4 regions of the Nocardia sp. NPDC052316 genome follow, and region 1 is predicted to be linked to each of the others. Evidence: riboswitches for the same ligand, from Rfam matches in the RefSeq annotation. Region 1 holds a riboswitch; each other region holds the start of a gene.
What was found. A riboswitch is a leader RNA that binds a small molecule or an ion and turns the genes downstream of it on or off. The one in region 1 is predicted to bind S-adenosylmethionine.

Region 1 (7,734 bases):
CGGTCACCGGGCCGATGTGGACGACGTCGCCGTCGATCCAGTAGCCGGACAGGTCGACCTCGGGTTCCACGCTGCACCCGTCGCCGAGTTCGAGCATGCCGGTCACCGGCGGCAGGGTGTGCAGGTCGACGCCCTTGCCGATCTTGGCGCCGAGCGCCCGCGCGAACGGCACCATCCACGGTGCGCCGGAGAGGTTCTCGGCACCGCTGGCCTCGGACAGGCGCACCGCCGCCCACAGCCGCAGGTGGACCGAGCCGCCGCGTGGATGCCTGCCTGGTTCGACGCCGCGCAGCAGCAGGCGGGCACCGACCACGCAGATGGCCATCCGGCCGGGCGGGGAGATGAAGAGCAGGAACGCCACCAGCGTCCACCACCAGGACAGCTGCGGCAGCCACGGCAGCGAACCGGACCAGGCCGCGATATTGCCGACGATGGCCAGCCAGGTGAGCCACTGCAGGCCGGTGAGCGTGGTGAGCGGGATGGTGGCGAGCACCTGGGTCCACTGGGCGCGCCGCGGTGTCGGGCGCACCACGCGCTCCTCGACCGCGACGGCCGGGGTGCTCTGCTCCAGCAGCTCCACCAGCGCGCCGAGCCGCGGATGGTCGTACAGGTCGGCGACGGTGATCTGGGGATAGCGGGCGCGCAGCGCGGTCACCAACTGGGCTGCCGCCAGCGAGCCGCCGCCGAGGTCGAAGAAGTCGGCGTCGAGGTCGAGCACCTCGCCGCCGAGGATCGAATCCCACAGTCCGGCAACCCACTGCGCGGTACCGGTGAGGTCGTTGTCGGCCTCGTCGTCGGCGCTGTTGGGCAGCGGCCATGGCAGTGCGTTGCGGTCGACCTTGCCCGAGGTGCGGGTCGGCAGTTCGTCGACCACCGCGAGGCGCGGGACCAGGGGAGCCGGAAGGTGTTCGGCGAGTTGAGTTCTGGCCGCCTTGAGATCGAAATCAGGGCCCGGCCCGGTCAGGTAGCCGACCAGGATCTTGTTGCCCGCCTTTGTTGTTCGGATCGCGGCGGCGGCGCCGGTGACACCGGGCAGGTGTTGCAGCGCGTTGTCGATCTCGCCGAGCTCAATGCGGCGGCCGCCGAGCTTGATCTGGTCGTCGGCGCGGCCGAGGAAGACCAGGCCCGCGCTGTCGTTGCGAACCAGATCGCCGCTGCGGTAGGCGCGGTCCCAGCCGACCGAGGGCAGCGGCGCGTACTTCTCGGCGTCCTTCGCGGGGTCGAGGTAGCGGGCCAGGCCGACGCCGCCGATCACCAACTCGCCGGATTCGCCCTCGCCCACCGGGTTTCCGGCCGCGTCGATCACCACGAGATCCCAGCCGTCGAGCGGGAGCCCGATCCGGATGGGCCACGCGCCGTCGAGCAGCGCGGCGCAGGCGACCACGGTGGCCTCGGTGGGGCCGTAGGTGTTCCAGACCTCGCGCTCCGTATCACCGTTTCCGGCAAGACGTTCCGCGAGTTCGGGCGGCACAGCCTCGCCGCCGAAGATCAGCAGCCGGACCGCGTCCAACGCCTCGGCGGGCCAGGTCGCGGCCAGCGTCGGCACGGTGGAGACGATGCTGATCTCCCGGCGCACCAACCATGGCCCGAGGTCGGCGCCGGTGCGGACCAGGTCGCGCGGGGCGGGGACGAGGCAGGCGCCGTTGCGCCAGGCCAGCCACATCTCCTCGCAGGAGGCGTCGAAGGCGACCGAGAGTCCGGCGAGCACCCGGTCGCCGGGGCCGATCGGGGCGTCCGGCAGGAAGAGCCTGGCCTCGGCGTCCACGAACGCCGCGGCGTTGCGATGAGTCACCGCAACACCTTTCGGCGTTCCGGTGGAGCCCGAGGTGAAGATGATCCAGGCGTCGTCGGCGGGCGTGGGCAGGGTGCTCGCTGCGGCGTCGGCCGGATTGTCCGCCGCCGCACGGATTCCCGCGGGGGTCGTCTCGATGCCCGCCGCGGTGACGATCGCGGTGACCTGCGCTTCGCCGAAGACCAGCTGGGCGCGCTCGTCCGGGTCGTCGGCGTCCACCGGCACGTAGGCGGCGCCCGCGTACAGGACGGCCAGGATGGTGAGGTAGAGCTCCCGGGAACCCGACGGCATCCGCACGCCGACCCGGTCGCCCGGTCGCACGCCTGCCGTGGCGAGGCGGGCCATCGTCTTCTCGATCTCCACCACGAGTTCGAGGTAGCTGAGCACCGTATCGCCGTCGTCGATGGCGGGTGCGTCGGGATGGGTCAGTGCGGTAGCGGTCAGGATGTCGACGAGGGTGCGGGCCGGTGGCGTGTGCGCGGTCCGTTGTAGCGGGTGTACCGTCGCGTCAACCTGTGGCTGGAGCATGACGCCCTGCCCACCTCCCATTCGACCTGCCTCGCGCTTCCCTGGTGTTGTTGTGTCATAGCTGGGTTACCAATGGGCAAACACCATGGTGACCAGTTGTCCACGGTACTCGGGGTTGTCGACGTTTGTTGTTCACCGCCGCGGTTGCCGCGCGGACCGCCGTGGGCGAGGTTGTTGCAGGTCGTGGCGGTTTCTGTCGGACGCGCCGAAGCAACGCCTGGTGGGCGGGTTACCCGGTGGGTTCGCCGGGCGGTCGCTGGGCATCGCGCGCAGGCCGCTGTGATTCCCCTCATCCCGCTGGTGATCTTGCAGCTCAGCGCGTTTCGCGCCGCAGCGGTCAGGCCGCGGAGGCGGCGGTTCCGATGCCGAGAGTCGCCAGGATGGCGGCGCTGGCCTGTTCGAGCCGCTCCCGGATCTTCGGGCGGCCCAGCAGCGCGACCGCGCGGGAGGCGACCAAGGCCAGGAGCACCATCTCTACCGCGGCGATCACCGACTCGATGGCGCCGAGGGCGAGGGTGTTGACGAAGGTGACCTCGGTGAGGAACTGGGGCAGCACCGCGAGATAGAACAGGCCGACCTTCGGGTTGAACATGCACGAGACGACACCCGCGGTGAACGCCGAGCGAACCGACGTCCTGGTGCCAGGCGCGTGGTCCGCCAGACCCCCGGCGCCCTCGGCGTCCCGCGCGGCCCTGCGCTGCCGCCGCTGGTCGAGCAACGCGCGAACGCCCAAGTACACCAAGTAGATTCCGCCGATCACCTTCAACGCGCGGTACGCGGTCGCCGACTGCTCGAGCAGCGCCGCGACACCGGCCGCGACCACCACCGCCCACACGATCCCACCGAGCGCCGACCCGATCGCCGCGGCGATCCCGGGTCGCGCGTCCACCAGCGAGAACCGCAGCACCAGGAACGAGTCAGGGCCGGGAGTGAGCGACAGCAGAACGCACAGGCCGATAAAGCTCAGCAGCAGGGAAAGCGACATCCACTGATGTGAACCCAATACCGTCCGATAAGCAACGCATTTCCCCGCCTACCACCCCTGCACGTGCGTGTGCGAGCGCCGTGGCCACGCCGCCGAGGACACTTGACAGCGCGGGTTCCGGTCTGCCAATCTCGGGTCAGGTCATGAGTACCAGCGTTCAGCCCCGGCTTGCTGGTCGGCAACCCTCCTCCGCGGTGGGGTGCTCCGGGTGACGACCAGGCCGACGCCCGACCGGGTGCGGCAAGCGCGGACTCGACGAATCACCTGATTGCGGGTTCCAGAGCCGATGGGATTTTCGTGATGACTGCTGTGGCAACCCAGAACTGTGCCCCCCTCGCCCGGGTTTCCGGCGACGACCTGCGGGTGCCGCTGGTCCAAGGCGGGACGACCACCTACGCCAACTTCGATTACGCCGCGAGCGCTCCCGCATTGGCGCAGGTCACCGACCGGGTGCAGCAGCTGCTGCCGTTCTACGCGAGCGTGCACCGCGGCGCGGGCTACGCCTCGCGGATCTCCACCGAGTGCTACGAGGCGGCTCGCGGTTCGGTCACCCGGTTCCTCGACGCGGCCGACGACCAGGTGGTGGTGTTCACCCGCAACACCACCGACTCGCTGAATCTGCTCGCCTCCTGCGTGCCCGGCGACACCGTGGTGCTCGACATCGAGCATCACGCGAACTTCCTGCCATGGACCAGGCACGGCCGCCGCGTGGTGCAGGCAGGCGCCACCGTCGAGGAGACCGTCGGCAGGCTGGTGGCCGAGCTGTGCAGCAAGCCCGCCGCGCTGCTCGCGGTGACCGGCGCGTCCAATGTCACCGGCGAGGTGCTGCCGCTGGAGCGGCTGGCCACCATCGCTCATCAGTGCGGTGCCCGCATCCTCGTCGATGCCGCCCAGCTCGCGCCGCACCGGCGAATCAGTTTGCGCGACACCGGCATCGACTATGTCGCGTTCTCCGGCCACAAGCTGTACGCGCCGTTCGGCGCAGGCGTGCTCGTCGGCCGCCGCGACTGGCTCGACAACGCCGAGCCCTACCTCGCCGGTGGTGGCGCGGTCCGCGAGGTCACCACCGCGGGCACCGAATGGGCGCAGGCCCCGCAGCGCCACGAGGGTGGGTCACCCAATGTGCTGGGCGCCGCCGCCCTGGCCGCCGCCTGTGACGCGCTCTGTGAGATCGACGCGGAAACCCTCGCCGCCCACGAACACCACCTCGCCGATCGACTCCGCGACGGCCTCGCCGCGATCCCCGGCGTGAATTTGCTGCGCATCTGGACCGACGCCCCCGACACCGTCGGCATCGTCGCCTTCACCCTGGACGGTTTCGTCCCCGGCCACGTCGCCGCGTATCTCTCCGCCGAACACGGCATCGGCGTCCGCGACGGCCGCTTCTGCGCGCATCCGCTGCTCGCCCGCCTCGAACTCGACGGCGCCCTCCGTGCCAGCATCGGCCTCGGCACGACGGCCGCCGACATCGACCGGCTCATCGATGCCGTAGCCACGCTCGTGCACCAAGGCCCGAGCTGGAACTACGCCACCACGAACAACCTCTGGAACCCCACTCCGGAGACCCGCCCCTTCACCTCGCAGGCCCCGACCGGCGCCGCCCCCTGCCTCACCGGGTAGCCGATAGAAAGTGGGCGCCCGGCACTACGCCGGACGGCCATGGTCGAAAAACGTCGCTCAGTCGCCGAGTTTGGTGGGCCGGTGGTAGCGGCCGTTGTAGTAGAGCAGGGGCGCGGCGGCGGGGGTCTCGTTGGTGTTGTCGTGCACCCGGGTCACCAGGCCGACGACCAGGGTGTGGTCACCCAGCGGGATGAGCTGGTGGATGGTCGCGCGCAGCCAGATGGGGGTGCCGTGCAGGACCGGCTCGCCGGTGTCGAGGGTGGTCCAGAGCGAGCGGTCGCTGAAGCGATCCTCGGCGGTGCGGGCGAAACGCTGGGCCAGGTGGTGCTGGTGTTCGCCGAGGAAATGGATGACGACCGAGTCGGCGTCCAGCAGCGCGGCCAGGCTCGACGAGGTGTGCGCGATATTGAACGAGACGAGCGGCGGGGCCAGCGACAGCGAGGCGAAGGACGTCGCGGTGAAACCGATCGGGCCCTTCGGCGAGTTCAGCGTCACGACGGTGACGCCCGCCGGATAGTGGCGCATCGAGGCGCGGAATTGCTCGGCGGTGATCCCGCTCAGATCATCGGGGATCTGGAAATCCGCGGCGGGCCGTTCAGCTTCGGTCACTGTGCCGCCTCTCCGGGTATTCAGGCAAAACTCCTTTTCGAGAGTAGTGCCGTCGGTGGCCTGCGGGGTGGCGGGGGTTGGATCAGCCCGTGCCCGGTGCGTTACCCGGGTACTCGCGGGATCAGTGGGATCGGGCACGCAAAGAGCCGTTGACCAGCATCCAAGGAACCGAAAGACGGGTTGACTTCGGAGAGTCAGTCGACGACGTCTATGGGCAGCCCTGCGGTGATGCGGACCAGCTCGTGGAAAGAGGTGCGGAACACCGTGTTCGGGTGGCCGCCCGCGGCCCAGACCTCGCGGTGGTTCGACAGGGCGGTGTCCACCCAGGTGGGCAGGTTGGTGGGGTGGCCTACCGGGGCCACGCCGCCGATCGGCTGGCCGGTGACTTGGCGGACCATATCGGCGGGGGCGTGAGTCAGGGTGCCCTCCAAGCGTTTTCCGGTGGACTCGAGATCTACCTCGTGTGCGCCGGAGACCAGGAGCAGTACCGGGTCCTCGTCCAGCAGGAAGACCAGGGAGCTGGTGATGGCGCCCACGTCGACGCCGAGCGTGCGCGCGGCATCCGCAACGGTGGGGGTGGGGGCCGGCTGGGTCACGATGACACCGTGATGGCCTCGGGCGATGAGGGTGTCCGCGACTCGGCAGGCGATCGGTGGCAATGTCGACCTGCGCATGCCACCAGAGTAGAGCGATTGCGGGTGGTGCGCCGGGCTACTCGGCGAATGCGTCAGTATTCCGGATAGCCCTCGCTCGGCCCGAGCATCCTGGTGATGCGCGCCTGGGTGATCTGCGCGAGCTCGGCCATACTGCCGCCCGAGACCTGTTCGTGCACAACTGCTTCGAGTGCCCGATCCAGATCGTCCTGGGACAGCGCGAGTAACTCGACATCGGCCATGGCCAGCAGCGCGTCCCTGTTCGGATAGGGCCGGGCATCGGCGAGGGTGGCGGCCCAGGTGACATTGCAGCAGCAGGCGAACAACGCGTGTATCGCACGCGCACGCGAGATTTGGTTGAACCGCTCGAGGCCGATTCCCTGATGCATCAGCATGATGGCCTCCGAATCCAGTATCGAGGTTTGCTGACACCATCCATGATCCGCCCGGCGGCCAGGCGTGAACCAGTGCCCCACACCAATTTTGCCCAGGTTTTACAGTATTTTTCTGCCGCGCGGGCGCGGCGTGTTCGCGGCCCCCGGGTGTCTCGCGTCCGAGCGGCCGAGACTCGCGACTTCGTCGCATGCGCTTCGGCCGCTCGGACGCGAGACGGGCCGCGAACGGCGCTCGCAGAACTCGCGCTGTGGTGGCTGGGTCGGGTGGGGAGGGGCAGCACTGGTACATGCCCATTTCGGGATGCGCAGTATTGAGCCGCGCTGTCCTCGATACGCTGTACAAATGACTGACTGGCAGGCTTTTACCGTTGAGACGAAGGACCACGTCGCGCAGGTCACGTTGACGGGTCCCGGCAAGGGCAATGCGATGGGCCCGGATTTCTGGCGGGAGCTGCCGGAGATATTCGGGGCGCTCGACGCCGACCCCGAGGTGCGCGCGATCGTGCTCACCGGTTCGGGCAAGCACTTCTCCTACGGCCTCGATCTGCCCGCGATGAGCGGCATGTTCGGCCCGCTGATGGCCGATCGGGCGCTGGCCGCGCCGCGCACCGAGTTCCTGGTGGAGCTGCGCAAGATGCAGGGTGCGGTGACCGCGGTGGCGGACTGCCGCAAGCCGGTGATCGCGGCCGTCTCCGGCTGGTGCATCGGCGGCGGCCTCGACCTGATCGCCGCCGTCGATATCCGCTACGCGAGCGCGGACGCGAAGTTCAGCCTGCGTGAGGCGAAGGTCGCCATCGTGGCCGACATCGGTTCGCTGCAACGGCTGCCCGGCATCATCGGCGAGGGCCAGCTGCGCGAGCTGGCCTACACCGGCAAGGACATCGACGCGGCGCGGGCGGAGAAGATCGGCCTGGTCAACGAGGTGTTCGCGGATCAGGCCGCGGCACTGGACGCCGCACACGCCACGGCACGCGAGATCGCGGTGAACCCGCCGCTGGTGGTGCAGGGTGTGAAGGACGTGCTTGATCAGCGGCGCAAGGACGAGGTGGCGGCCGGGCTGCGCTATGTGTCCGCGTGGAACTCCGCGTTCCTGCCGTCGCAGGACCTCACCGAGGCGATCAAGGCGGTGTTCGAGAAGCGGGCACCGGAGTT
Region 2 (7,734 bases), on a different contig from region 1:
TAGAACGACATTCCGGTATCGAGCAGGTTCACCCCGCGCTCGTCGGACCACGCGCCGGACCCGCGCATTCCCCAGATCATGTGCGAAAGAGCAAGCGCGCCATCGACCATCGCGGCGTCGACGACCTGCCCCTTGCCGGAGCTCTGCCGCTCGACGAGCGCGGCAAGCAGGCCGAATACCAGGAACATCGAGCCGCCGCCGAAGTCGCCGACCATGTTCAGCGGCGGCACCGGGCGCTCACCCTTGCGGCCGATGGCATGCAGCACACCGGTGATGGAGATGTAGTTGATGTCGTGGCCGGCACGATCGGCCAGCGGGCCTTCTTGGCCCCAGCCCGTCATCCGCCCGTAGACCAGCCGCGGATTGCGCGCGAGCGCCTCGTCCGGGCCGAGTCCCATCCGCTCGGTCACTCCGGGTCGGAAGCCCTCGATGAGCACGTCGGCCTTCTCGATCAGCCCGAGCACCTTCTCGATGTCGGCCGGGTCCTTGAGGTTGGCCTCGACGATGGTGCGCCCGCGCTGCTGCGGCCGGTCGAATCCGCCGGGTATCTGGCCGGCCCGTTGGATCCGCACCACATCGGCGCCCAGATCGGCCAGCAGCAACGCGGCGTGCGGCCCCGGCCCGATCCCGGCCAGCTCGATGACCCTGATGCCCGCGAGCGGGCCCTTGACGGCGGTGGATGGAGTGCTCACGCCCTACCTCGGTTCGTCGTTGATCCAGCGCACGGCGTCCCGGCGCTCCTCCGGAAGGGACCCGGAGGGTGTATTGACAGTATGACAATAACGCCGCATCGTCCGCCGGACGCCCTCCCCTCCGGTCGGCACGGTCGAGGAGCGGTCCGCGAATGCCGGTCCACTGACGATGTCCACGCGGCGTCCGCCGTGCACCGGCTCATCCGGTACGACAGAATCCCAGCAGCGCACTATTCGCGGGAGCGTCCGGCGAACCTGCGCGGTGAGGTGGAGTCATGCGGGAGCCCAGCGAGGCACGATCATGAGTGCTGCGGGTGAGGTCATTGTCGGCCTGGTCATTCTCGTCGGCCTATTGGGCATCATCATCCCGATCCTGCCCGGCGTCATCCTGATCTTCGGCGCGATCACGGTGTGGGCCTTCCTGACCGGCGGCGCGACGGCCTGGACTGTCTTCGCCGTCAGCACGGTCCTGCTGGTGCTGTCCGGCGTCATCAAATACACCTGGCCCGGCCGGAAGATGAAGGACGCGGGGGTAGCCAACCGCTCCCTTGTGCTCGGCGCGGTCCTCGGCATCATCGGCTTCTTCGTGATCCCGGTGGTCGGCCTGTTCGTCGGCTTCGTGCTCGGCGTCTACCTCTCCGAACTGCACCGCCTGCGCGTCGGCCAGCAGGCCTGGCAGGCAACGGTGCACGCGCTCAAGGGCGTCGGCCTGTCCATGCTCATCGAGCTCCTTGGTGCGCTACTCGCCACCGGCGTCTGGGTGGTCGGCGCGATCGCCGCCTAGCCTGCTCCGAGCGCGTTTGCCCTATCGAATCGTGTTGTCTACCGGCGCTACTCGACGATGGGCAGCGGAATCGTGTCCACCTCTCCGGGTTTGGGGAGACTGTCGCGGCGGATGGGCAATGTGGGTTGTTCGGCGGTGTACAGCGGCAGCGTCGGCGCCGGGTCGGCGGGGAGGGCGCGGACCCGGGCGGGCAGCCGGTAGAAGGCGCGGGCGTTGTCCTCCAAGACGGCGAACATGTCGGTACCGACCACGTCGCAGATAAGGTCGACGTCGGAGTCGCGGAAGGGGCGGCCCGCGCGAGTACCGGGCAGGTCGGTGCCGAACATCAGCGCCTCGGGGTTGACCGCGTGGATGCGGCGCAGGGTGTCGGCGACGTTCATCGAGACGCGGCCGAAACCGGTCGCCTTGACCTTGGCGCCGCGATCGACCAGATCGAGCAGGAACGGCAGGCCCTCCTCGGACATGCCGAGATGATCGATGGCGAAGACCGGCAGCTTGGAGATCACCGGCTGCAGCGAAGCGAGCATCGTCCCGTCGATATAGACCTCGACGTGCCAGCCGACCAGCTCGTGCGCGCGCAGCGCCTGCAAGGTCATGCCGGTGATGTCGGCGGCGGCGCGCTTGAGGTTGAACCGCAGCCCGCGCACGCCGATGCGGTCCAGCTCGAGGATCTCGTCGTCGGTGGCGTCCAGATCCAGGCGGGTGACGCCGACCCAGCCCTCGCCCAGCTCGGTGAGGGCCGCCTTCAGATACGTCTGATCGGTGCCCTGGAAAGACCCGCTGACCACGGCACCGCCGCCGACATCGAAGCGCGACATGCGCTTTCGATAGTCGGCGATGGTGAAGTGGCCGGGCAGGTAGCCCTCGTTCTCGAACCGCGGGAACCGCGGATCGAAGATGTGGAAATGGGCATCGAACACCTGTACAGAATGCCTCAGTACGCGTCGTTCCGCTGTCGCGGACCCACCAGGCGAGTCGTCAGACCTTGTGCGGCTCGCTGGCGCGCAGCATGTCTTCCCGCTCGACCACCTTGACGCGCTCGCGGCCCTCTGGCTCGCCGAGCGAACGCTCGTGCGCGTCCAGCCGGTACCAGCCCTGCCAGGTGGTGAACGGAATGCCCTTGCCCTCCAGGAACTCGGTGACCGCGTCCAGCTCCGGCCGCTCGGCCGGGGTGAAGTTCGCGCTGTCGTCGAGCAGGCAGGCCACGGTCTCGTTGGCGTCGCCCTTGGTGTGGCCGATGAGGCCGACCGGGCCGCGCTTGATCCAGCCGGTGACGTAGGTGGCCGGGACGTAACGATCGGCGCCGTCGGCGTTCTCGTCGGCGATGACCCGGCCCGCTTCGTTGGGCACGGTGCCTGCCTGGTCGTCGAACGGCAGGTTGGTCAGGTTCTGCGACAGGTAGCCGACGGCCCGGTAGACCGCCTGCACATCCCATTCCTTGAACACGCCGGTGCCCTTGACGTTGCCGGTGCCGTCGAGCTGGGTGCGCTCGGTGCGCAGGCCGACGACCTTGCCCTGCTCGTCGCCGAGGATCTCGGCGGGCGACTCGAAGAAGTGCAGGAACAGCTTGTGCGGCCGGTTGCCGACGTCGCGAATGGCCCACTGCTCCAGCGTGTTCGCGATCATGTCGACCTGCTTGGAGTGCCTGCGCGCGGCCTCGGAGCCCTCGTCGTACTCGATGTCCTCGGGGTCGACGATGACCTCGATGGTCGGCGAGTGATCGAGTTCGCGCAGTTCCAGCGGGGTGAACTTGGCCTGGGCCGGGCCGCGGCGGCCGAACACGTGCACCTCGAGCGCCTTGTTGGCCTTGAGGCCCGCGTAGACGTTCGGCGGGATCTCGGTCGGCAGCAGTTCGTCGCCGGTCTTGGCCAGCACGCGGGCCACGTCGAGCGCGACATTGCCGACGCCGAGCACGGCGACCTTCTCCGCGTCCAGCGGCCAGGTGCGCGGCACGTCCGGGTGGCCGTCGTACCAGGACACGAAGTCGGCGGCGCCGTAGGAGCCGTCCAGGCCGATGCCGGGGATGCCGAGCGCGCGGTCGGCGTTGGCGCCGGTGGAGAAGATCACCGCGTCGTAGAACGTGCGCAGGTCGTCGAGGGTGATGTCGGTGCCGTAGTCGATGTTGCCGAGCAGGCGCACCTGCGGCTTGTCGAGGACCTTGTGCAGGGCGGTGATGATGCCCTTGATGCGCGGGTGGTCCGGCGCGACGCCGTAGCGGATGAGCCCGAACGGCGCGGGCATGCGCTCGAACAGGTCGATGCTGACCTCGGCATCGGACTTCATCAGGGCGTCGGCGGCGTAGATCCCCGCGGGTCCGGCGCCAACGATGGCGATGCGGAGCGGGCGATTCGCTGCACTCTGTTCGGTCATCTTTTACGCGCACCCTTTTGGTTGAGAAACAAATACGGCGTCTTCCTTAGCCTAGGCTAAGTTACGCGCTGGCTGGTTGCACCTGACGATGCGGACACCGGAGTTGTCGGCTCGTGGCCATTCCGGTCGCGGCTATGACAGCAGGCCGCAGTCTCGCGATTCTATCGGTGGCGGCCGAGGCGGCCCGCGCCGGTGCGTGAACTGAACGGATGCCGCGCCACCGGTGTTGTCCGGCTTGCCCGGTCTCGCGGCGGTGATTCCGCTGCGGTGCGGCGGAGTTCGCAACGCCTGGCTGCGTGTGGCAGGGGTGAGCGTCGGATAAGCCCGCCGACCAGGGATCATGCTCGTATGAGCAAAGAGCAGCAGCCTGCGGAAGACGAGATCATCCCGGTCGATCAGACCGACAAGCGTTCCGTCGTACCGTTCGTCGCGGCCGCCGTCGTCGCGGTGCTCGTGCTCGCCGGGATCGTCATCGGCGGGGTGCTGTCGCCCGCTGAGAAAAATGTCACAGAATCCGACCGGATCGCCGCCGCGGTGCGCGGCTTCGTCGAGGGCTCCAACAGCACCGATCTGGTGCCCCCACCAGGCACGGGCTGCCCGGACTTCGACCCGAAGCGCTCACCGCTGGTCGGGCGCTCCGGCGGCGGAAAGACCGTGGAGATCACGAAACTCGTCGATCCGAAGGTCGACGGCGATCGCGCGATGGCGACGGTTACCACGAAGGTCGACGGCGAAGAGGCCACCTCGACCTGGAATCTGACCCGCTCCGGCGACAAATGGCTGGTCTGTAATTGAGCATTCTCATACCGTGAGCAGCCGTTTGACAGGGTGACCCCTGTCGAGGCAATCTCAGCAGAAGGTCATGAGAACCAGTGTCAAGCCCCGGCAATACTGGTCGGCAACCCTCCTCCGCGGTGGGGTGCTCCGGGTGACGACCTGGCCGCGCGTCAAACCCGAGCGCGGCAAGTGCGGATTCTAGGAGGGTCCAGATGAGTTATGCCGGTGACATCACTCCCCAGCAGGCCTGGGAACTGTTGCGAGACAACCCCGAAGCCGTCTTGGTCGATGTGCGCACCGAGGCCGAGTGGAAGTTCGTCGGCGTGCCCGACACCAGCTCGATCGAGCGCCCGACGGTACTGATCGAGTGGGTCGATGCTACGGGGACGCGCAACGGTGAGTTCACCGAGCAGCTGGTCAAGGCCCTGGACGGGCACGATCCGGCGGCTCCGGTGATCTTCCTCTGTCGCTCAGGTCAGCGCTCCATCGGCGCGGCCATCGCCGCGACGCAGGCCGGTTTCGGCACCTCCTACAACGTGCTCGACGGCTTCGAAGGCCCGGTCGACGCGCACGGACATCGGGGCGGCAGCGGCTGGCGCGCCCTCGGCTTGCCGTGGCGGCAGTCATGAGTAGCTGCTGTTCGGCGGCCGCGTTGTCGCGCAGCCGCGTCGCCGGGGGGCAGTGGGTCCTCGGGAGGCAGTCATGATCACCGGTGGTGCGTTCGACAAGCCGCTGCCCGAAGGGGTCGGCCCCGCGACGCTCGGTGTGCGAGGGGGCTTGCGGCGCTCCGGTTTCGAGGAGACCTCCGAGGCGCTGTACCTGACCTCCGGTTTCGTCTACGAGAGCGCGGAGGCCGCCGAGGCCGCGTTCACCGGCGACGTCGAGCATTTCGTCTACTCCCGTTACGGCAATCCGACGGTCGCCATGTTCGAGGAGCGGATGCGGCTGCTCGACGGTGCCGAGGCGTGTTTCGCGACGGCGAGCGGAATGTCGGCGGTATTCACCGCGCTCGGCGCGCTGCTCGGCGCCGGTGATCGACTGGTGGCCGCGCGCAGCCTGTTCGGGTCCTGCTTCGTGGTGTGCAACGAGATCCTGCCGCGCTGGGGCGTCGAAACCGTCTTCGTCGACGGCGAGGATCTGGACCAGTGGGAGCAGGCGCTGTCGGTGCCCACCCAGGCGGTGTTCTTCGAGACACCGGCCAACCCGATGCAGACCCTGGTCGACGTGCGCCGGGTCACCGAGCTCGCGCACGCCGCCGGCGCGAAGGTGGTGCTGGACAACGTCTTCGCCACCCCGCTGCTGCAGCGCGGTTTCGAACTGGGTGCCGACGTGGTCGTCTACTCGGGCACCAAGCACATCGACGGCCAGGGCCGGGTGCTCGGCGGCGCCATCCTCGGCGCGAAGGACTACATCGAGGGTCCGGTGAAAACCCTGATGCGCCATACCGGTCCGGCGCTGAGCCCGTTCAACGCGTGGACACTGCTCAAGGGTTTGGAGACGATGCCGCTGCGCGTGCGCCACTCCACGGAGTCGGCCCTGCGCATCGCCCGCTTCCTGGAGACCAACAAGGCCGTCAGCTGGGTGAAATACCCCTTCCTGGAGTCACATCCGCAGCACGAGCTGGCCACCGGCCAGATGAGCGCGGGCGGCACGGTGGTCACCTTCGAACTGAACGCCCCCGCCCACGAGGCCAAGAAGCGCGCCTTCGAGGTGCTCAACCGCCTGCGCATCATCGACATCTCCAACAACCTCGGCGATGCCAAATCCCTGATCACCCACCCCGCCACCACAACTCACCGCGCCATGGGCCCCGAAGGCCGGGCCACCATCGGCCTTTCCGACGGCGTAGTCCGCATCTCGGTCGGCCTCGAGGACGTCGAAGACCTGCTCGCCGACCTGGACCACGCCCTCAGCTAGCAACGACAAAGGCTCCACCCGTCGCGGCGGGTGGAGCCTTTGTCATTGCTCAGGCCAGGGCGCGCAGGCGCGGGGCGAGGTCGCGCTGGAAGAGGTCGAGGAAGCGGCGCTGGTCGTGGCCGGGGGCGTGGAAGACCAGGTGGTTGAGGCCGGCGTCGAGGTAGGGCTTGATGAGGTCGACGGCCTGGTCGGGGTCGCTGGCGACGATCCAGCGCTTGGCGATCTGCTCGATCGGGAGGGCGTCGGCGGCGGCCTCCATCTCGATCGGGTCGGTGATGCTGTGCTTCTGTTCCGGCGTCAGGCTCAGCGGGGCCCAGAAGCGGGTGTTCTCCAGGGCCAGTTCGGGATCGGTGTCGTAGGAGATCTTGATCTCGATCATCCGGTCGATGTCCGCGACGGTGCGGCCCGCCTTGGCGGCGCCCTCGGCGACCGCCGGCATCAGCTTCTCGGTGTAGAGCTCCATGCCCTTGCCTGAGGTGCAGATGAAACCGTCACCCGCGCGGCCCGCGTAGCGCGCGACCAGCGGTCCGCCCGCGGCCACATAGACCGGGATGCCGCCCTTGGGCACGTCGTAGATCGACGCGCCGACGGTGTTGTAGTACTCGCCCGCGAAGTCCACGCGGTCGCCGGTCCACAGCGCGCGCATGAGCTCGACCGCCTCCCGCAGCCGGGCGAAGCGCTCCTTGAACTCCGGCCATTCCCCCTTGTACCCGGTGGCGATCTCGTTGAGCGCCTCGCCGGTGCCGACGCCGAGCATGATCCGGTCCGGGTACAGACAACCCATGGTGGCGAAGGCCTGCGCGATCACGGCCGGGTTGTACCGGAAGGTGGGGGTGAGCACCGAGGTGCCGAGCTGGATCCGCTCGGTGCGCTCGCCGACCGCGGCCATCCAGGCCAGCGAGAACGGCGCGTGCCCGCCCTTGTGCCGCCACGGCTGGAAATGGTCGCTCACCGTGGCACTGTCGAGGCCGTGTTCCTCGGCCAGTACCGCGATCTCCACCAATTCCCGCGGCCCGAACTGTTCCGCCGACGCCTTGTATCCGAGCTTGAGCTCACCCATGTGCGCCACTCCTGTCGCTTCGCTGCACACCTGCGGTGCGGGCATTCCCGCACCCCGTTTGTCGACCGCGGACACGCTGCGGTCATGTCTCGCTGCAACCGCGCCGAGCTCGCGGACCTTCCCGCGCCGGGCGA
Region 3 (7,734 bases), on a different contig from region 1:
GACGACGGCACCGGCGAGAATGGCGGCGGTGAGGATCTCCTGCTGGGTGTGGTCGATACCCCATTGCGCGGACATTTTGGGCAGCGCGCCGGAGATGATTCCGGTGTCGTAGCCGTAGAGCATGCCGCCGAGGGCGGCGAACAGCGCCACGATCACGACGTTGCGATTGGCGTTCTGCTTTTCATCCCGCGTCGCTTTCTCCGGCGCGGAAATAACCATCTCGTAGCCATCGAGGTTGCGGCGGCGCAGGCGAGGAATGAAATTCCTGCGTCTGCTTATTGTCGAACGCTCACCTGGCATACGCCCCAGTCGACCGTGCGCGCCTCACCAGCGCAAACTTACCGGTCTTATTTGTGAACAGAATTACTTTCATGTTTGGCGTATTGCGTGGTTTCGGAGTATTGCGGCAGTTCTCGCACTTCGGCGAGAACTGCCGCAACGAAACTACGTGGCCGCCTCGACGGGCACCGGCCGGTCGGCCGCCACCTTCTCGGTCCGTCCTGCGGTGAGGACTACCACGAGGACTGCGGCGATCAGGCTGGTTGTCGCGATGATCGAGGCGACTCGTCCGGTGGCAGCACCGGTCGAGAGATCGATCCGCCCGAAGACGACGGTCGCCACCGCGGCGCCGATCGCCCCGCCGAGATTGTGGAACGTCCACGAGGCACCCACCGCGAAGCCGGATCGGCTCGGCGGCACCGTCGAAATGGCCAGCACGGTCGCGGGTCCCAGCACCAGTGCCCACCCCGCGCCGAACAGCACCAGCGCGACGAAGAGCACGGCCAGCAGCTCACCGAAGGCGGACCAGGCGATGCCCGCTCCCGCGAGGGTCAACAGCCCGAACCCCCACGGCAGCAACGAATGTGCGCCGAACCGATCCACGAACCGCCCCGCGACCGGCGATGCGAGCGCGAGCGTGCCGCTGACGAGCAACAGCACGAATCCCGCTTGGCGCACGTCGAAGTCGCGTCCCTGCGTGAGATACGTCGGAATCGCCAGCAGCGCAGCGGCATAGAACAGGCCGAGCGAGAAGTCCGAGACGATGGCGGCCACGAATCTCCGATTGCCGAACAGTGCCGGATCGATCAATGGATTCGCCGCCCGCCGCTCCGCGACGATCCCCACCGCGACCGAGACAACGAGGACGACCGCGGCGATGAGGACCCAGGGTGAAAGCCATCCCCGCAGGTCGCCGAGTACGAAGATGCCGACGGCCGACACTACGGCGAACGCGACGACGATCTGTCCGGCCCAGTCCGTGCCGCCGGTCGGGTCCGGCGGCACGTGGGGGACCGCGAACGCGATCGCGACCAAGGCCGCGAGGCCGAGGGGAATGTTGATCCAGAAGATCGACTGCCAGCCCAGATCGGGCACCAGCAGACCGCCGAGCACCGGGCCGATGGCCAACCCCAGACCGTTCACCGAGTACAGCCAGCCGATAGCTTTGCCTCGATCACCCGGTGGGAACAGCGATTCCACCAGCGTCGAGGTGCTCGTGTAGAGCACGGCACAGGCCGCACCCTGCACGAAGCGCGCGACGAGCAGGATCCCGATCGACGAGGCGGCGGCCGCCCCCGCCGACGCGACCACGAACAGGGTGAGCCCGAACAGCAACACCTTTCGGCGTCCGAGATGATCGGCAACCCGCCCCGCCGTGACCATGAACATCGACAGCGCCATCAGGAAAACACCGAGGGTCAGTTCGGTGTTCGACGTACCGGCCTGCAGATCGGCCCCGATGGCGGGCAGCGCGGTGGTGACGATGGTGAGGTCGATGCACCCGAGGAACGACGCCACCGCCAGCCCGCCGAACCCGATGACGCGCCGCTCGGCCGGGATCTCGAGGCTCACAGCTGCGCCTCCGCCGCGGAGTTCAGCGCCGACTTGCGCTTCTTGAATCGCAAAGGGAGCCAGGCGACGCGGTCCGGGTACTCGGGTTCGACGAACAGTTCCCGTGTGCGGCCCATCGCGGCGGAGATGCGCTGCGGGTAGATGACGAAGTCGAATCCCTCGTGCGCCCACAGCGGCATGATGATCGGGCATTCCTCCAAAAGGTATGCGCGGCAGGATATCCGGACCGCGTCCTGGTCGACGTCGGGTTCGCGCGCCAGCCGCCGTTCGATGAATCGTTCGATGGTGCTGTCGATGGCGTGCCGATAGGGTTCGTCGGTCTCGTAGGCGTGCTCGATGGCGTCGTAGAGGTCGCCGTAGCGGGGATGGGACAGCGCGAAGTCCCACCGCAGAATGTTTGTCGGGCAGTCGATCTGGTCCAGATAGCCCTGGTTGCGTGCGATCCATTGGTCACCGGCGATGCGCGCACGAGCATGCCGGTCGATATCGGTGCCGCCGCTGAGGTTGTGCCGTTGCAGGGTGTCCGCGACGGCGATCGCGCAGCGCCCGAAGTTCGAGCGATTGATCAAATCGATGGTCGCGGCGAGCTTTTCACCCTCGTGGTAGTCCGCGCCGACGCTGACCAGCAGGACGGTGGAGCGGCCGTCGGTGGTGATGCCGTCCGAGCGTAGGTCGTAGGCGGCCTTGTGCGACGCCGAGAGCAGCGTAGTCGTGGTCATCAGCTCCACACCTTCAGCGACTCGGCCGGATCGGTGACCCCGATGAACAGTCCGATGGTGATGCGGGGGCGGTCCTGGGACGGCGCGACCGCGTGCACGCGGCGCGGATCGATGAAGATCGCATCGCCGACGCGCGGCGTGATGACGAGCGCCGGATCGCCTACCGCGGCACGGTCGATGCCGTAGACGCGGTCGCCGGATCGGTCTCGATATTCGCTCTCGTCGGGATAGTCGTCCCAGATCTGCAATTCGCCGCCCCGATCCGGCACATCCAGATAGACATTCACCGACAGTTGCCGCGTGATCCGAATATCGAAGTCCGGCGGCAGGTTGCGGCCGACATTGTCAGTGTGCGGCTCCAAATCCACACCCACCAGTTGGTAGCGCGCGACGCCGGCGAAGAAAGCCTGCCCGTCGCGCCGCAACAAACTCGCCCCGGCGGGCCAGCTCTCGTCGAGCAGTAACCGCAGGTCGTCGGCGGGGTACGAATACGGCGAGGCGATGTCGCGCAGCCGATCGATATTGTCGCGTGCCTCCTCGAAATACCGCCCGCGCCCGGCGTCGGTGCTCGTCTCCGAGAACGCGTGCCCGATCCGCCGGAACTGCGGGTCGGTGGCCAACGGGCCGTGGTCCTGCCTGCCGACGAAGGCCTTGCGCAGGTGGTCGAGCGCGTCCGGCCGGACGAATCCGGCCAGTCGCACCGCGTGCACGTCGCCGTTCAACAGCGCGGTCAACGATTCATGGTCGAATCTTTGCCTGGTGGTGTCCAGCACGCGGTCTCCGAGAGTTGGCGTGGCCGTGGTCATGTCGTTCCCCTCTGGTTGTCGCTCGATGGACCGGGCACAGGCCCAGGCACGAGAAGGGGAGTGCGTTTCGGACATGAGTCGACCCCCGTCTCTCGAGAGGGCTCCAGCACACCGATGGAGCCCGCGCTTGCCCGGGCCGCATTACGCGGCTCGGCCTGGTCTTGACCCGGGGCACCCCGCCGCGGTTGGAGGGTTGCCGGCCAGCTAGCCGGGGACTTGACGCTGGCACTCTTGACCTGAGGTAAGCGTGCCGCCCGTCAGAACCGTTGTCACGCTTTAGAATCGCGCTGAGTTATGAACCGAGCTAAGGAGTTTCCGCCCGGAGTTACGGACCGTCACGCCTGGTCAGCCGCCGAGTAGGCCGAGGCCGCGTAGTTCGAGGGCGGCCAGTCGGCGGACGGTGGCTTCGTCGCCGCGGCGCCAGGCGTCGACCACGTCGGGGTCGATGCGGTCGAGTTTGCGCAGGGGCTGGTTGGCGAGGGCGCGCAGGGCGAGTAGGTCGCGTCCGCCGGGGGCGGCGCGCAGGCGGGCTGCTGTTGCGGCTCTGCGCATCCAGCGCACGCGTAGCGGCAGCCAGAGGAACAGCACCAGTCCGAGCGGGACGATCAAGAGTCCGAGGGCGAGGGCCATGGCGAGGTCGTTGACCAGGGCCTGCTGGTCGCTTCCGGCCTCGGCCATGGACCGGGCGGCCGCGGCCGCGCGCTCGAAGGGGGAGGTGAGATCGTCGCCGACCATCGGCACCCGGCCGACCTTCCGGCCGACGTCACCGAGGCTGTCGGCCATGCCGCCGCCCGCGCCTTCCAGCTTCTGGCCGGGCACCCCGAGCTGCTGCACCAGATCGTGCACCCAGAGTGCGGCCGTGACCGAGGCGTATACCCAGGCCACCACCAGCAGATCCGTGACCAATTGACGGGCGGCGACGGGGGCCCGATCGGCGTAAATCCTCACCTGTACGGAATTCCCCGGTGCGCCAATCGAAAACGGCACTTCCTACGCGCAATAACGCGGGCAATACTGTTCAGAGAGTGCCTTGGCGCGCGGACCGCCACAGGTCGACTTCGCCGTCATCGTCGAGCAGCGCGTCGATGTCGGCGAGCTCGTCGGCGCTGAATTCGAGATTGTCGAGGGCGGCGACGTTTTGCTCGAGCTGGTCGGTGGTGGACGCGCCGATCACCAGCGACGTCACCCGATCGTCGCGCAGCGCCCAGGCCAGCGCAAGCTGGGCCAGCGTCTGCCCGCGGCGATCGGCGACCGCGCCGAGTTTGCGCAGCCGATCGATCATCGCCGGGGTGAGCAACTCGTTCTGGAACGACTTGCCTTGGGCGGCACGCGATTCCGGTGGAATGCCATCGAGGTACTTCGAGGTGAGCAGCCCCTGCGCGAGCGCGGTGAACCCGATGACGCCGAACCCCTCCGCGCCGGCCGCGTCGAGCAGCCCCTCGGTCTCGATCCACCGGTTGAGCATCGAGTAGGACGGCTGATGGATGAGCAGGGGAGTGCCGAGCTCACGCAGCAGTGTGGCGATGGTGACCGAATCCTGCGCGGTATACGAGGAAATTCCTACGTACAGCGCCTTTCCCTGACGGACCGCGGTATCGAGCGCCGCCGCGGTCTCTTCCAGCGGAGTCGTCGGGTCGAATCGGTGCGAATAGAAGATGTCGACATAGTCGAGTCCGAGCCTGCTCAGCGACTGGTCGAGCGAGGCGAGCAGATACTTGCGTGACCCGCCGCCCTGCCCGTACGGACCCGGCCACATGTCCCAGCCCGCTTTGCTGGAGATGACGAGTTCGTCGCGGTAGGGAGCGAGTTCCTCGCGCAGAATGCGTCCAGCGTTGATCTCCGCCGCGCCGTAGGGCGGGCCGTAATTGTTCGCCAGGTCGAAATGCGTGATACCGAGATCGAAGGCGCGCAAGGCGATTTCACGCTGGGTGAGATAGGGGCGGTCATCCCCGAAGTTGTGCCAGAAGCCGAGCGAGAGCAGCGGCAAATCCAGGCCCGAGCGTCCGGACCGGCGATAGCGCATCGCGCCGTCGTACCTGGCGGGGTCGGGAACATATGCCATGGAGACCTCCTCATCAGCTGCACGGACGGTCCCATACTGCCCGACCGGTGCGCGGCGGCAGCCCGAGCCCGGGCGATCGGCGCGTCCATTCCCCAGTTATTCCTCAGTCGAGTTGCCGGACCAAATGTGGTTCCTTGATGAGGAATTCGACAGACCGAAGTGCGGCCCGCGCCGTCCGGGTCGAAATCGCGAACCACTCGAGGAGCTTTGCCATGCCCTTGTTACGACGCATGTTCGCAATCATGCTCGGCGCGTTGATCATCGTTGCGATGTCGGTCGCCACGGGATCGGCCGCCCCCACCGAAGAACGAGAAGTGTTCTCCCCGGACGGCACCATCGGCCGCGTTTCCGTGCCGGTCCGCCCGGAAGCCCCGGCCCCGCGCTCGGCGGTGCAGGCCGACGTGGTGACGATCCAGCAGACCGGGCCGTCCAGTCAGCGCTTCGATCTGGTGTTCGTCGGCGACGGATACACCTCCGCTCAGCTGGAGACCTACAAGCAGCACGCGATCAACCGGTGGAACGAGATCGCCCAGGTCGAACCGTTCAAGTCCTACAAGAACTCGTTCAACGTCTGGGCGGTGAACGTGGTCTCCCAGCAGTCCGGTGTGGACAACGATCCGCGCGGCACCTACCGGAACACCGCCCTGGACATGACCTTCTGGTGCGGCGGCACCGAGCGGCTGCTGTGTGTGAACGAGACCAAAGCCCTGCAGTACGCCCGGTTGGCGCCCGAGGTGGACCAGGTGGTCGCGCTGGCCAACACCACCAAGTACGGCGGGGCGGGCGGCAAGGTGGCGACGTCGTCCGGCGGCAACGCGCAGTCGGGGCAGATCGTGGTGCACGAGCTCGGGCACTCGGTGGCCGGGCTGGCCGACGAGTACGACTACCCGAACGACCGCTACACCGGCCGGGAGCCGCGCGAGGTGAACGCCTCGACCTACACCAGCGCGCAGATGCAGCAGAACAAGGCCAAGTGGTACCAGTACCTCGGCAAGCCCTCGCCGGACGGTGGCGTGGTCGGCACCTATGAGGGCGCGGTCTACCACAAGCGCGGGGTGTACCGGCCGACGCAGAACTCGCTGATGCGCTCGCTCGGTCGCGAATTCAACCTGATCGGGCTGGACGCGATGAAGGCCGCGATCGAGCGGAAGGCCCCGCCGACCCAGCACTGATTCATCACCGGATGCCCGGCCGCCCGGCCGGGCATCCGAGGTAATTCCCCTGAGCCAGCAGGTATTTCGAGTCTCGCACGGGAGCACCTCGTGATGAGTTGTGAAGGAGAACGCAATGGCATCCAGACAGCATCAGCACAGACGTGACCGGGGTGGGCCGCGCACCCGCGTGGTCGCGGCCCTCGGGTGGACCGTGCTGACCCTGCGACGGCTACCGCGGCTGGCCCTGTTGGTCGTGGCCGCGGCACTGCTCCTGTCCGGCGCGCCCGCGCTGGCCGATCCGACTAACGGCCCGGACGTCACCGGTGGTGAGGCACAGCCGACGTTCAACCCGAAGGCGCCGGTCCGGCAGGACCTGTGGGTGCGTGCCCCCGTGGACAGCGACCGGGACGGCAAGGACGACGAGGTGCACGTCCAGGTCGTCCGTCCGGCCGGCGCGACGGGCAAGCTGCCGGTGGTGTACCAGGCGAGCCCGTACTTCTCCGGCGGTAACGACGTCGCCAACCACAATGTGGACGTCGAGCTCTACGTGCCCGACGGCGCGGACGCACGACGGATGGCCCCGGCGCCGGGCGAGCTGCGCGCGCGGGTGGCCGAGGACCTGCGGGCCGCGGGCATCACCGTCGCCAACGGCCAGATCACCTGGCAGTACGAGGAGTTCTTCCTGGCCCGCGGCTACGCCGTGATGTACGGCGAGTCGCTCGGCACCGGCACCTCCACCGGCTGCCCGACCTCGGGCGCGCGCAACGAGACCATCGGCGCGCGGGCCCCGATCGACTGGCTCAACGGCCGGGCGAAGGCGCGCGACGCGCAAGGTAAAGCCGTGGTGGCCAATTGGGCCAGCGGCAAGGTCGGCATGATGGGTGTTTCCTACAACGGGACACTGCCCAACGCCGTCGCCGCCACCGGCGTGCCAGGACTGGAAGCCATCGTGCCCATCGCCGCGATCAGCAACTGGTACGACTACTACCGCGCGGCGGGCGCGGTGGTCGCTCCCGGCACCTACCAGGGCGAGGACGCCGACGTGCTGGCCAAGTACGTCTACACCAGGGCCGACCGGAAGATCTGCGCACCGGTGATCGACCAGCTCGAAAAGGACCAGGATCGGGTTACCGGTGATTACC
Region 4 (7,734 bases), on a different contig from region 1:
CGACGGTGAGTGGCTGATCGAGGTGGGCGACGGCCCATTCGAGCGCCGGACCGAGGTCGGCCTCGGCGCGGGCCTGCACGGACAGGTCGACGAACTGCGCCTGGTCGCCCGACCGTCGCGGCGGGGTCACCAGGCGTCGGGCCAGCCGGTTGGCGACGGCGGCACCGAAGTCGCGGCGCACCAGGTGCAGCGAAAGGTCAACGGCGGCGGTCATTCCCCCGCTGGTGAGGATGTCGCCGTCATCGACGTAGAGCGCCGTGCCGTCGACCCGGACGGCCGGATGACGGCGGGCCAGGATCGGCGCGTGCTCCCAGTGCGCGGTGACCCGGCGTCCGTCCAGCAGGCCCGCGGCGGCCAGCGCGAACATGCCGTTGCACAGGGCGACCATCCGCGCTCCCCCGCGATGCGCCGCGCGGAGCCCGTCGAGCAGTTCCGGCGGCACCGGGCGCTCGCCGGTGACGCAGTCGTAGGCGATCGAGGGCACGAAGACGGTGTCGGCGCGCAGCAGTTCGTCCGGGCCGTACTCCGCCCGCAGATAGGCGCCGCCGCCGATCGCCGACTCGGGCGCGGCGGGCAGCACCGAGCACACCCGCAGTTCGTACCAGGGATCGGCGAGGTCGGGGTGCGGGGTACCGAAGATCGCGGCGATCACGCCGAGCTCGTAGAGGTCCCAGGGGTGCAGCGCGCCCGGCGTGACGGCGATCGCGACGACATGACCGGTCATGGCCGCCAGCATATGGCAGGAAACGTTCGGTCGAGGGCGGTCCTGCCACTCACACCCTGACGGCCCGAGCTTGAAAACTGGTCTGCGGGCGCCCACTTCATCAGCACGCACGACACTCACGGAGGAATCATGACCAGCGACCGCACAGCGGTGACCGTGCTCGGTCTCGGCCGCATGGGCGCGGCGACCGCCCAGGTCCTACTGCGCAACGGCCACCCCGTCACGGTGTGGAATCGCAGTGCCGGTCGGGCACCGCACCTGGACGCGCTCGGTGCGGTCCGGGCGGTTTCGCTCACCGAGGCGCTGAAAGCCGCGGAGCTGATCGTCATCTCGGTGCCCGAGACCGCGATCGCGGCGACGCTCCTGCACACCGCACCGGAGGCGATGGCAGGCCGCACCGTAGTGAATCTATCGACGGGACGCCCGGCCGAGGCGCGCGAGCTCGAAGCCTGGATCGCCGGACAGGGCGGGCGCTTCCTGGACGGTTCGATCCTCGGTATGGAGGAGACGATGGGCACGCCGGAGTCGACGATCATCTACAGCGGCTCCGCCGAGGCCTCGGCCGACCACCACGCGGTGATCGCCGAACTGGGCACGGCGAAGCACCTCGGGACGGAGGTCGGGCTGGCCGGCGTGCACGACCTCGCGATACTGGCGGGCATGTACGGCCTGTTCGGTGGGTTCTTCCAAGCCGTTGGCATGCTGAGCCGCGCGAACCGGAACGCGGCGGACCCCACCGGTGCACTACTGGTGCCGTGGCTGCACTCGGTCATCGACACGCTGCCCGCACTCGCCGCCCAAATCGATGACGGTGAGTTCCCGCCGACCATGGCCAGCGTCGAGGAGCATCAATTCGTCTTGCGGATGCTGCTGGCGACGAACCGCGAGCAGGACCTGCCGACCGACCTACTGGATCCGCTGCTGCGGTTGTTCGACGCGGGCGTCGAGCACGGCCACGGCGCCGACAGCCTGACGCGAGTCGTTCCGCTGCTGCTCAACAGTCCAGCCCGCACCTAGAAACAATCCGGGCACCCGTACCACCGAGTGGTGCGGGTGCCCGCGGAGCTCATCCCCCGGCGCCGGATCAATGCCAGCGCCGGGTTTGTTCACCAACTCAACGCAGTGCGCGAGCCAGGTTCGCATCGAGCGCGCCGAGGAACTCCTCGGTGCTCAGGTAGCCCTGGTCACCGCCGACGAGCGAGGCCAGGTCCTTGGTCATCTGGCCGCCTTCGACGGTCTTGATGACGACATCCTCGAGGGTCTGCGCGAAGCCGATCACCTCGGGGGTGTTGTCCAGCTTGCCGCGGTGCTCGAGCCCGCGCGTCCAGGCGAAGATCGACGCGATCGGGTTGGTCGAGGTCGGCTTGCCCTGCTGGTGCTGTCGGTAGTGCCGGGTGACGGTGCCGTGCGCGGCCTCCGCCTCACAGGTCTTGCCGTCCGGGGTGAGCAGCACCGAGGTCATCAGGCCGAGCGAGCCGAAGCCCTGCGCCACGGTGTCGGACTGCACGTCACCGTCGTAGTTCTTACAGGCCCAGACGTAACCGCCCTCCCACTTCATGGAGGAGGCGACCATGTCGTCGATCAGGCGGTGCTCGTAGGTCAGGCCCGCCGCGTCGAACTGGGTCTTGAACTCGGCATCGAACACGTCCTGGAACGTGTCCTTGAACATGCCGTCGTAGGCCTTGAGGATGGTGTTCTTCGTCGAGAGATACACCGGGTAGTTCTGCTGCAGGCCGTAGTTGAACGAGGCCCGCGCGAAATCGATGATCGATTCCTTGAAGTTGTACATGCCCATGACGACGCCGCCCTCTTCGGGCATCTTCACGACCTCGTGCTGGATCGGCTCGCTGCCGTCCTCGGGCGTGAAGGTCACGGTGACCGTGCCAGCCTGATACACCTTGAAATCGGTGGCGCGGTACTGGTCGCCGAACGCGTGCCTGCCGATGATGATCGGCTTGGTCCAGCCGGGCACCAGGCGCGGCACGTTGGAGATGATGATCGGCGCGCGAAAGATGGTGCCACCCAGGATGTTGCGGATGGTGCCGTTGGGCGAGCGCCACATCTTCTTCAGGCCGAATTCCTTGACGCGGGCCTCGTCCGGGGTGATGGTGGCGCACTTGACGCCGACCCCGTGGCGCTTGATCGCCTCGGCCGCGTCGATGGTGACCTGGTCGTCTGTCTTGTCCCGGTACTCGATGCCCAAGTCGTAGTACTCGAGATTCACATCGAGATACGGATGGATCAGCTTGTCCTTGATGAACTGCCAGATGATCCGGGTCATCTCGTCGCCGTCGAGTTCGACGACGGTACCTTCAACCTTGATTTTGGACATGGATCTTCGTGTCCTCCTAGGATGGTGCCCTCATTGCACGGCCAGGTGAACACGCTTGTGAGCGGACCCCAGCTGTTCCAACAGACAACGTATATGCCCCGCGTTGTCCGCGAGACGTGTGGTGCAAACAAGACAAGCGTACTGCTGCCGATGATCGTGGTGTGCGGGCAGCCCCCCGAGTGAGAAACCCCACGAACTTACTGACTGGTAGGTCATTGCGCAATTCGCAGGTCGCCGCGCCGGACGAGCGCGGTCCGCGCACCGCCGGGCAGGCGACACGCGGACCGCGGGGGTGGTCGCGTCGGTCAGACTCCGACGTGCACCGGGCGGGCGCCGTCCTCGGAGCCCTCGATCAGGTTCTCCGGCCGGTCCCGGATCATCAGCGCGATCACCGGGACGGCGGCGAGGAAGAAGCCCGCTCCGACATAGAACGCCACGTCGTAGCTGTGGATCGAGGCGCGGGCGACCAGGTTGTCGATCGTCGGGTGATTCTCGGCGTAGGTCTTGGCCGTCTGCACCGAGATGGTGGTCAGCAGCGCCGTGCCGACCGCACCACCGACCTGTTGCGCCGCGTTCAGCAGCGCACTGGCCACGCCGGAATCCTCCTCCTCCACCTGGTGCAGCGCGACCGTCTGCATGCCGACGAACAGCGGGCCCATGCCGAGTGCGATCAACACCTGGGCGGGCAGCACGCTCGTCGCGAAGCCGTCGCCGAAGTCCAGCTGAGCCAGCCACACCAAACCGAGCACGCCGAGCACGGCACCGGCCACCATCAGCGGCCGCGGACCGATCTTGGGCAGCAGCGCGCTGGTGACGCCCGCGGAGATCGCGATGCCCGCCGGGAAGGGCAGGAAGGCGAAGCCCGCCTTCAGCGACGAGTAACCCAGCGTGATCTGGAAGTAGTAGCTGAGGAACAGGAACATCGCGAACATGGCGATCGGCACGAGCAACGCGGCGAGGAACGCGCCACCCCGGTTGATCTCACCCGGAATATGCAGCGGCAGCAGTGGATTGGCCGAGCGCCGTTCGATCACCACGAAGGCGATCAGCAGCGCGGTCCCGGCGACGAGCAGGCCGAGGGTGCTGCCCGCCAGCCAGCCGTCGTCGGCCGCGCGGCTGAAGCCGTACACGATCGCGATCAGGCCGAGCGTCACGGTGACCGCGCCGGGCACGTCGTAGCCGCCGGTGCGCGGTGTCGGCACGTCCTTGACCACCCATGCCAGCGCACCGAGCAGGGCGAGCAGCGCGATGGGGGTATTCACCAGCAGGCACCAGCGCCACGAGGCGTACTCGGTGAGCGCTCCGCCCGCGATCAGACCGAGCGCGGCGCCACCGGCGGAGATTCCCGCGAACACGCCGAACGCCGTTGCGCGCTCACCGGGTTCGGTGAAAGTCACCGACAGCAACGACAACGCGGCGGGCGCGAGCAAGGCCGCGAACGCACCCTGCAGCGCGCGCCCGGCGAACATCTCCGCGCCGTTCTGCGCCAGACCGGCGAGTGCCGACGCGGCGGCGAAACCGACGAGACCGACGATGAAGATCCGGCGTCGACCCAGGTAGTCGGCGAGCCGACCGCCGAGCAGCAGCAGGCCGCCGAAGATCAGCGTGTAAGCGGTCAGCATCCACTGCTTGTTGCCGTCGCTGATGCCGAGATCATGCTGCGCGAACGGCAGCGAGATGGTCACGATGGTGGCGTCGAGCACGACCATGAGCTGGGCCAACGCGATCACCGCGAGAGCGAACCAGCGGGCGGAGCCGCCTTGTTTTTCCGGTACTTCTACCGCTTCCACAGTCTCGGTCACCGTGGTCTCCTCATCCCTAGACACTGTGCGGCTATCCTGACATTTGGCGACAATTGGCGTCAAGCGAAAAATGTCGTAGCACGACATTTGGCGGTTAAGGACACGAAAACACTAGGTTGCGATAGGGTGTGAACATGCTCGAGTCACCGACGCCGACGACCGCGAGTACCGCAGCGGAGACCCCGGCTGCCCCCGTCAATGCCGGGCCGCCCGCCCATCCCGGCCTACGGGAGCGCAAGAAGCAGAAGACCAGGTTGCGAATCATCGAGGTCGCGCTGAACCTCTGCGACGCACAGGGATTCGACGCGACGACGGTCGAACAGATCGCCAACGCCGCCGACGTCTCGCCGCGCACGATCAACCGATACTTCGACAGCAAAGAGGACATCGTCCTCGGTCCGATCCAGGACTTCGGCGAGACCGTCGCGGAGACGCTGCGCACGCTTCCCGTCACCGGCAACGAACTGGAGTCGATCCGCGAGGCGTTTCTGCGGGTGATCGACCACGCCGCGAGCGAGTCCGCCGAGGGACCGGTCTCGTTCCGGCAGTTCCAGCAGATGCAGCGGATCATGCGCAGCAGCCCGTCGGTCAGCGCGCGCAGCCTCGAGCACGCCGACAGCAAGAACGTCGCGATCGCCGCGGTGGTCGCCGAACGACTCGACAGCACCCCCGACGCGCTGCCGGTGCGGCTGATCCTCGGCGCCTGGCAGCTCATCGGCCACCTCGCGATGGAGTGCGGCGAGAGCATGTTCGACTACGACAATCCGCAGGCGGCCGCTGCGGCAGGCCGCGACTCCTTCACCACCGCCTTCGACGAGTTCACGCGCGTGTGCGGCGGCGCGCGACCCGGCGCGGCCCGCTGAGTTCGGCTCCGGATTTCGGCGGTTGATCCGGCGCCGGTTATGATGCCGTCAGGTCATGAGTGCCAGCGCCAAGCCCCGGCTCGCTGGACGGCAACCCTCCAGCAGCGGTGGGGTGCTCCGGGTGATGACCGGGCTCTCGAAGGTCGAGAGCAAGCGCGCTTTCCAGGAGGTTCCCGAAATGTGTTGTTGTACTTCGCCGTTGCCCCGATAACCCGTTAGTTCTGGCGAACAACCTTTTCTTTGGAGCAAAGCTCATGAGTGATTCCACCGTGCCCGCGGCCGACGTCGACCCGACCGCGCAGTGGTCCTTCGAGACCAAGCAGGTGCACGCGGGACAGGCCCCCGACGGCACCACCGGTGCCAGGGCCCTGCCCATCTACCAGACCACCTCATACGCCTTCCGCGACACCGACCACGCCGCCGCGCTGTTCGGGCTCGCCGAGCCGGGCAATATCTACACCCGGATCATGAACCCCACCCAGGACGTGGTGGAGCAGCGCGTCGCCGCGCTCGAAGGCGGTGTCGCCGCACTGCTGCTGGCCTCCGGACAGGCCGCGGAGACGTTCGCCATCCTGAACCTGGCCTCGGCCGGCGACCACATCGTGTCCAGCCCGCACCTCTACGGCGGCACCTACAACCTTTTCCACTACTCGCTGCCCAAGCTCGGCATCGAGGTGTCCTTCGTCGACGACCCCGACGACCTGGACCAGTGGCGCGCGGCGATCCGGCCGAACACCAAGGCGTTCTACGGCGAGACCATCGCCAACCCGAGCAGCGCCATCTTCGACATTCCCGGCATCGCCGCCGTCGCGCACCAGGCCGGGCTGCCGCTGATCGTCGACAACACGGTGGCCACGCCGTACCTGATCCAGCCGCTGGCGCACGGCGCCGACATCGTCGTGCACTCGGCGACCAAGTACCTCGGCGGGCACGGCGCCGCGGTGGCGGGCGTGCTCGTCGACGGCGGCACCTTCGACTGGACGGTCACCGACGCGCAGGGTCAGCCGCGCTTCCCCGGCTTCACCACCCCGGACCCCAGCTACCACGGTGCGGTGTTCGCCGATCTCGGCGCGCCCGCGTTCGCACTCAAGGCGCGCGTGCAACTGCTACGCGACCTCGGCTCGGCGGTCTCGCCGTTCAACGCGTTCCTGATCAGCCAGGGCATCGAGACGCTGAGCCTGCGGATCGAGCGGCACGTCGCCAATGCCAAGGCGGTGGCCGAATTCCTGAGCACCCACCCGGACGTCGAGCAGGTCTTTTACGCCGGTCTGCCCTCCTCGCCCTGGTACGAACGCGGCAAGCAGCTGGCGCCCAAGGGCCCCGGCGCGATCGTCGCCTTCGAGCTGCGCGGCGGTGTCGATGCGGGCAAGAAGTTCGTGGACGGATTAGTCCTGCACAGCCATGTGGCTAACATCGGAGATGTGCGCTCCCTCGTGATTCACCCCGCGTCGACCACACATTCGCAGCTGACGCCCGCCGAGCAACTGCTCGCCGGGGTCACTCCGGGCCTGGTCCGCTTGGCGGTGGGGATCGAAGGGATCGACGACATCCTGACCGATCTGCGCGCCGGTTTCGCGGCGGCGACGTGAAGGTGAGCAGCGAACCGAGTGTGGCCCGTTCGTCCGGGGTGGCCCTGCCGCCCCCGGACGGGCGGCTCGGCATCATCCCCGTCGGCGACGTCCGGCTGGAGAGCGGCGCGGTCATTCCGCAGGTGCATCTGGCCGTGCAGCGCTGGGGTGAGCTCTCCCCCACCCTGGACAACGTGGTGCTGGTCGAGCACGCGCTGACCGGCGACTCGCATGTGGTCGGGCACCCGGACGACATCCACCCGCTGCCCGGCTGGTGGGACGGGATGGTCGGCCCCGGCTGTCCGCTCGACACCGACGAGTGGTGTGTCGTCGCGACGAACGTGCTCGGCGGCTGCAAGGGCAGCACCGGGCCCTCGACGCTGGCGCCCGACGGAAAGCCTTGGGGCTCCCGGTTTCCGGAGATCTCCATCCGGGATCAGGTGGC

Region 2: linked by a shared signal. The riboswitch ahead of ACIHA7_RS06985 (rhodanese-like domain-containing protein) and the one ahead of ACIHA7_RS27515 (aminotransferase class V-fold PLP-dependent enzyme) in region 1 are both predicted to bind S-adenosylmethionine.
Region 3: linked by a shared signal. The riboswitch ahead of ACIHA7_RS09830 (2OG-Fe(II) oxygenase) and the one ahead of ACIHA7_RS27515 (aminotransferase class V-fold PLP-dependent enzyme) in region 1 are both predicted to bind S-adenosylmethionine.
Region 4: linked by a shared signal. The riboswitch ahead of ACIHA7_RS30630 (bifunctional o-acetylhomoserine/o-acetylserine sulfhydrylase) and the one ahead of ACIHA7_RS27515 (aminotransferase class V-fold PLP-dependent enzyme) in region 1 are both predicted to bind S-adenosylmethionine.

Annotation. Positions count from the first base shown of each region.
Region 1 covers NZ_JBIUBB010000005.1:861,624-869,357, forward strand. The annotation lists gene ACIHA7_RS27505 (Pls/PosA family non-ribosomal peptide synthetase) at 1-2,320, opposite strand, end outside; gene ACIHA7_RS27510 (LysE family translocator) at 2,658-3,305, opposite strand; SAM riboswitch class IV at 3,445-3,558, shown strand; gene ACIHA7_RS27515 (aminotransferase class V-fold PLP-dependent enzyme) at 3,606-4,925, shown strand; gene ACIHA7_RS27520 (flavin reductase family protein) at 4,983-5,534, opposite strand; gene ACIHA7_RS27525 (YbaK/EbsC family protein) at 5,729-6,208, opposite strand; gene ACIHA7_RS27530 (2-oxo-4-hydroxy-4-carboxy-5-ureidoimidazoline decarboxylase) at 6,262-6,582, opposite strand; gene ACIHA7_RS27535 (crotonase/enoyl-CoA hydratase family protein) at 6,926-7,734, shown strand, end outside.
Region 2 covers NZ_JBIUBB010000001.1:1,500,882-1,508,615, reverse strand. The annotation lists gene ACIHA7_RS07010 (CaiB/BaiF CoA transferase family protein) at 1-692, opposite strand, end outside; gene ACIHA7_RS07005 (DUF456 domain-containing protein) at 994-1,476, shown strand; gene ACIHA7_RS07000 (amidohydrolase family protein) at 1,524-2,396, opposite strand; gene ACIHA7_RS06995 (FAD-dependent oxidoreductase) at 2,455-3,846, opposite strand; gene ACIHA7_RS06990 (hypothetical protein) at 4,195-4,641, shown strand; SAM riboswitch class IV at 4,705-4,821, shown strand; gene ACIHA7_RS06985 (rhodanese-like domain-containing protein) at 4,836-5,252, shown strand; gene ACIHA7_RS06980 (O-succinylhomoserine sulfhydrylase) at 5,326-6,540, shown strand; gene fgd (glucose-6-phosphate dehydrogenase (coenzyme-F420)) at 6,590-7,600, opposite strand.
Region 3 covers NZ_JBIUBB010000002.1:679,224-686,957, forward strand. The annotation lists gene ACIHA7_RS09815 (sugar porter family MFS transporter) at 1-219, opposite strand, end outside; gene ACIHA7_RS09820 (MFS transporter) at 445-1,851, opposite strand; gene ACIHA7_RS09825 (tRNA-dependent cyclodipeptide synthase) at 1,848-2,570, opposite strand; gene ACIHA7_RS09830 (2OG-Fe(II) oxygenase) at 2,570-3,376, opposite strand; SAM riboswitch class IV at 3,495-3,613, opposite strand; gene ACIHA7_RS09835 (hypothetical protein) at 3,722-4,324, opposite strand; gene mgrA (L-glyceraldehyde 3-phosphate reductase) at 4,395-5,438, opposite strand; gene ACIHA7_RS09845 (M64 family metallopeptidase) at 5,651-6,610, shown strand; gene ACIHA7_RS09850 (Xaa-Pro dipeptidyl-peptidase) at 6,726-7,734, shown strand, end outside.
Region 4 covers NZ_JBIUBB010000006.1:663,165-670,898, reverse strand. The annotation lists gene ACIHA7_RS30655 (GlxA family transcriptional regulator) at 1-724, opposite strand, end outside; gene ACIHA7_RS30650 (NAD(P)-dependent oxidoreductase) at 854-1,741, shown strand; gene ACIHA7_RS30645 (NADP-dependent isocitrate dehydrogenase) at 1,839-3,056, opposite strand; gene ACIHA7_RS30640 (MFS transporter) at 3,362-4,858, opposite strand; gene ACIHA7_RS30635 (TetR family transcriptional regulator) at 4,993-5,721, shown strand; SAM riboswitch class IV at 5,773-5,883, shown strand; gene ACIHA7_RS30630 (bifunctional o-acetylhomoserine/o-acetylserine sulfhydrylase) at 5,976-7,310, shown strand; gene ACIHA7_RS30625 (homoserine O-acetyltransferase) at 7,349-7,734, shown strand, end outside.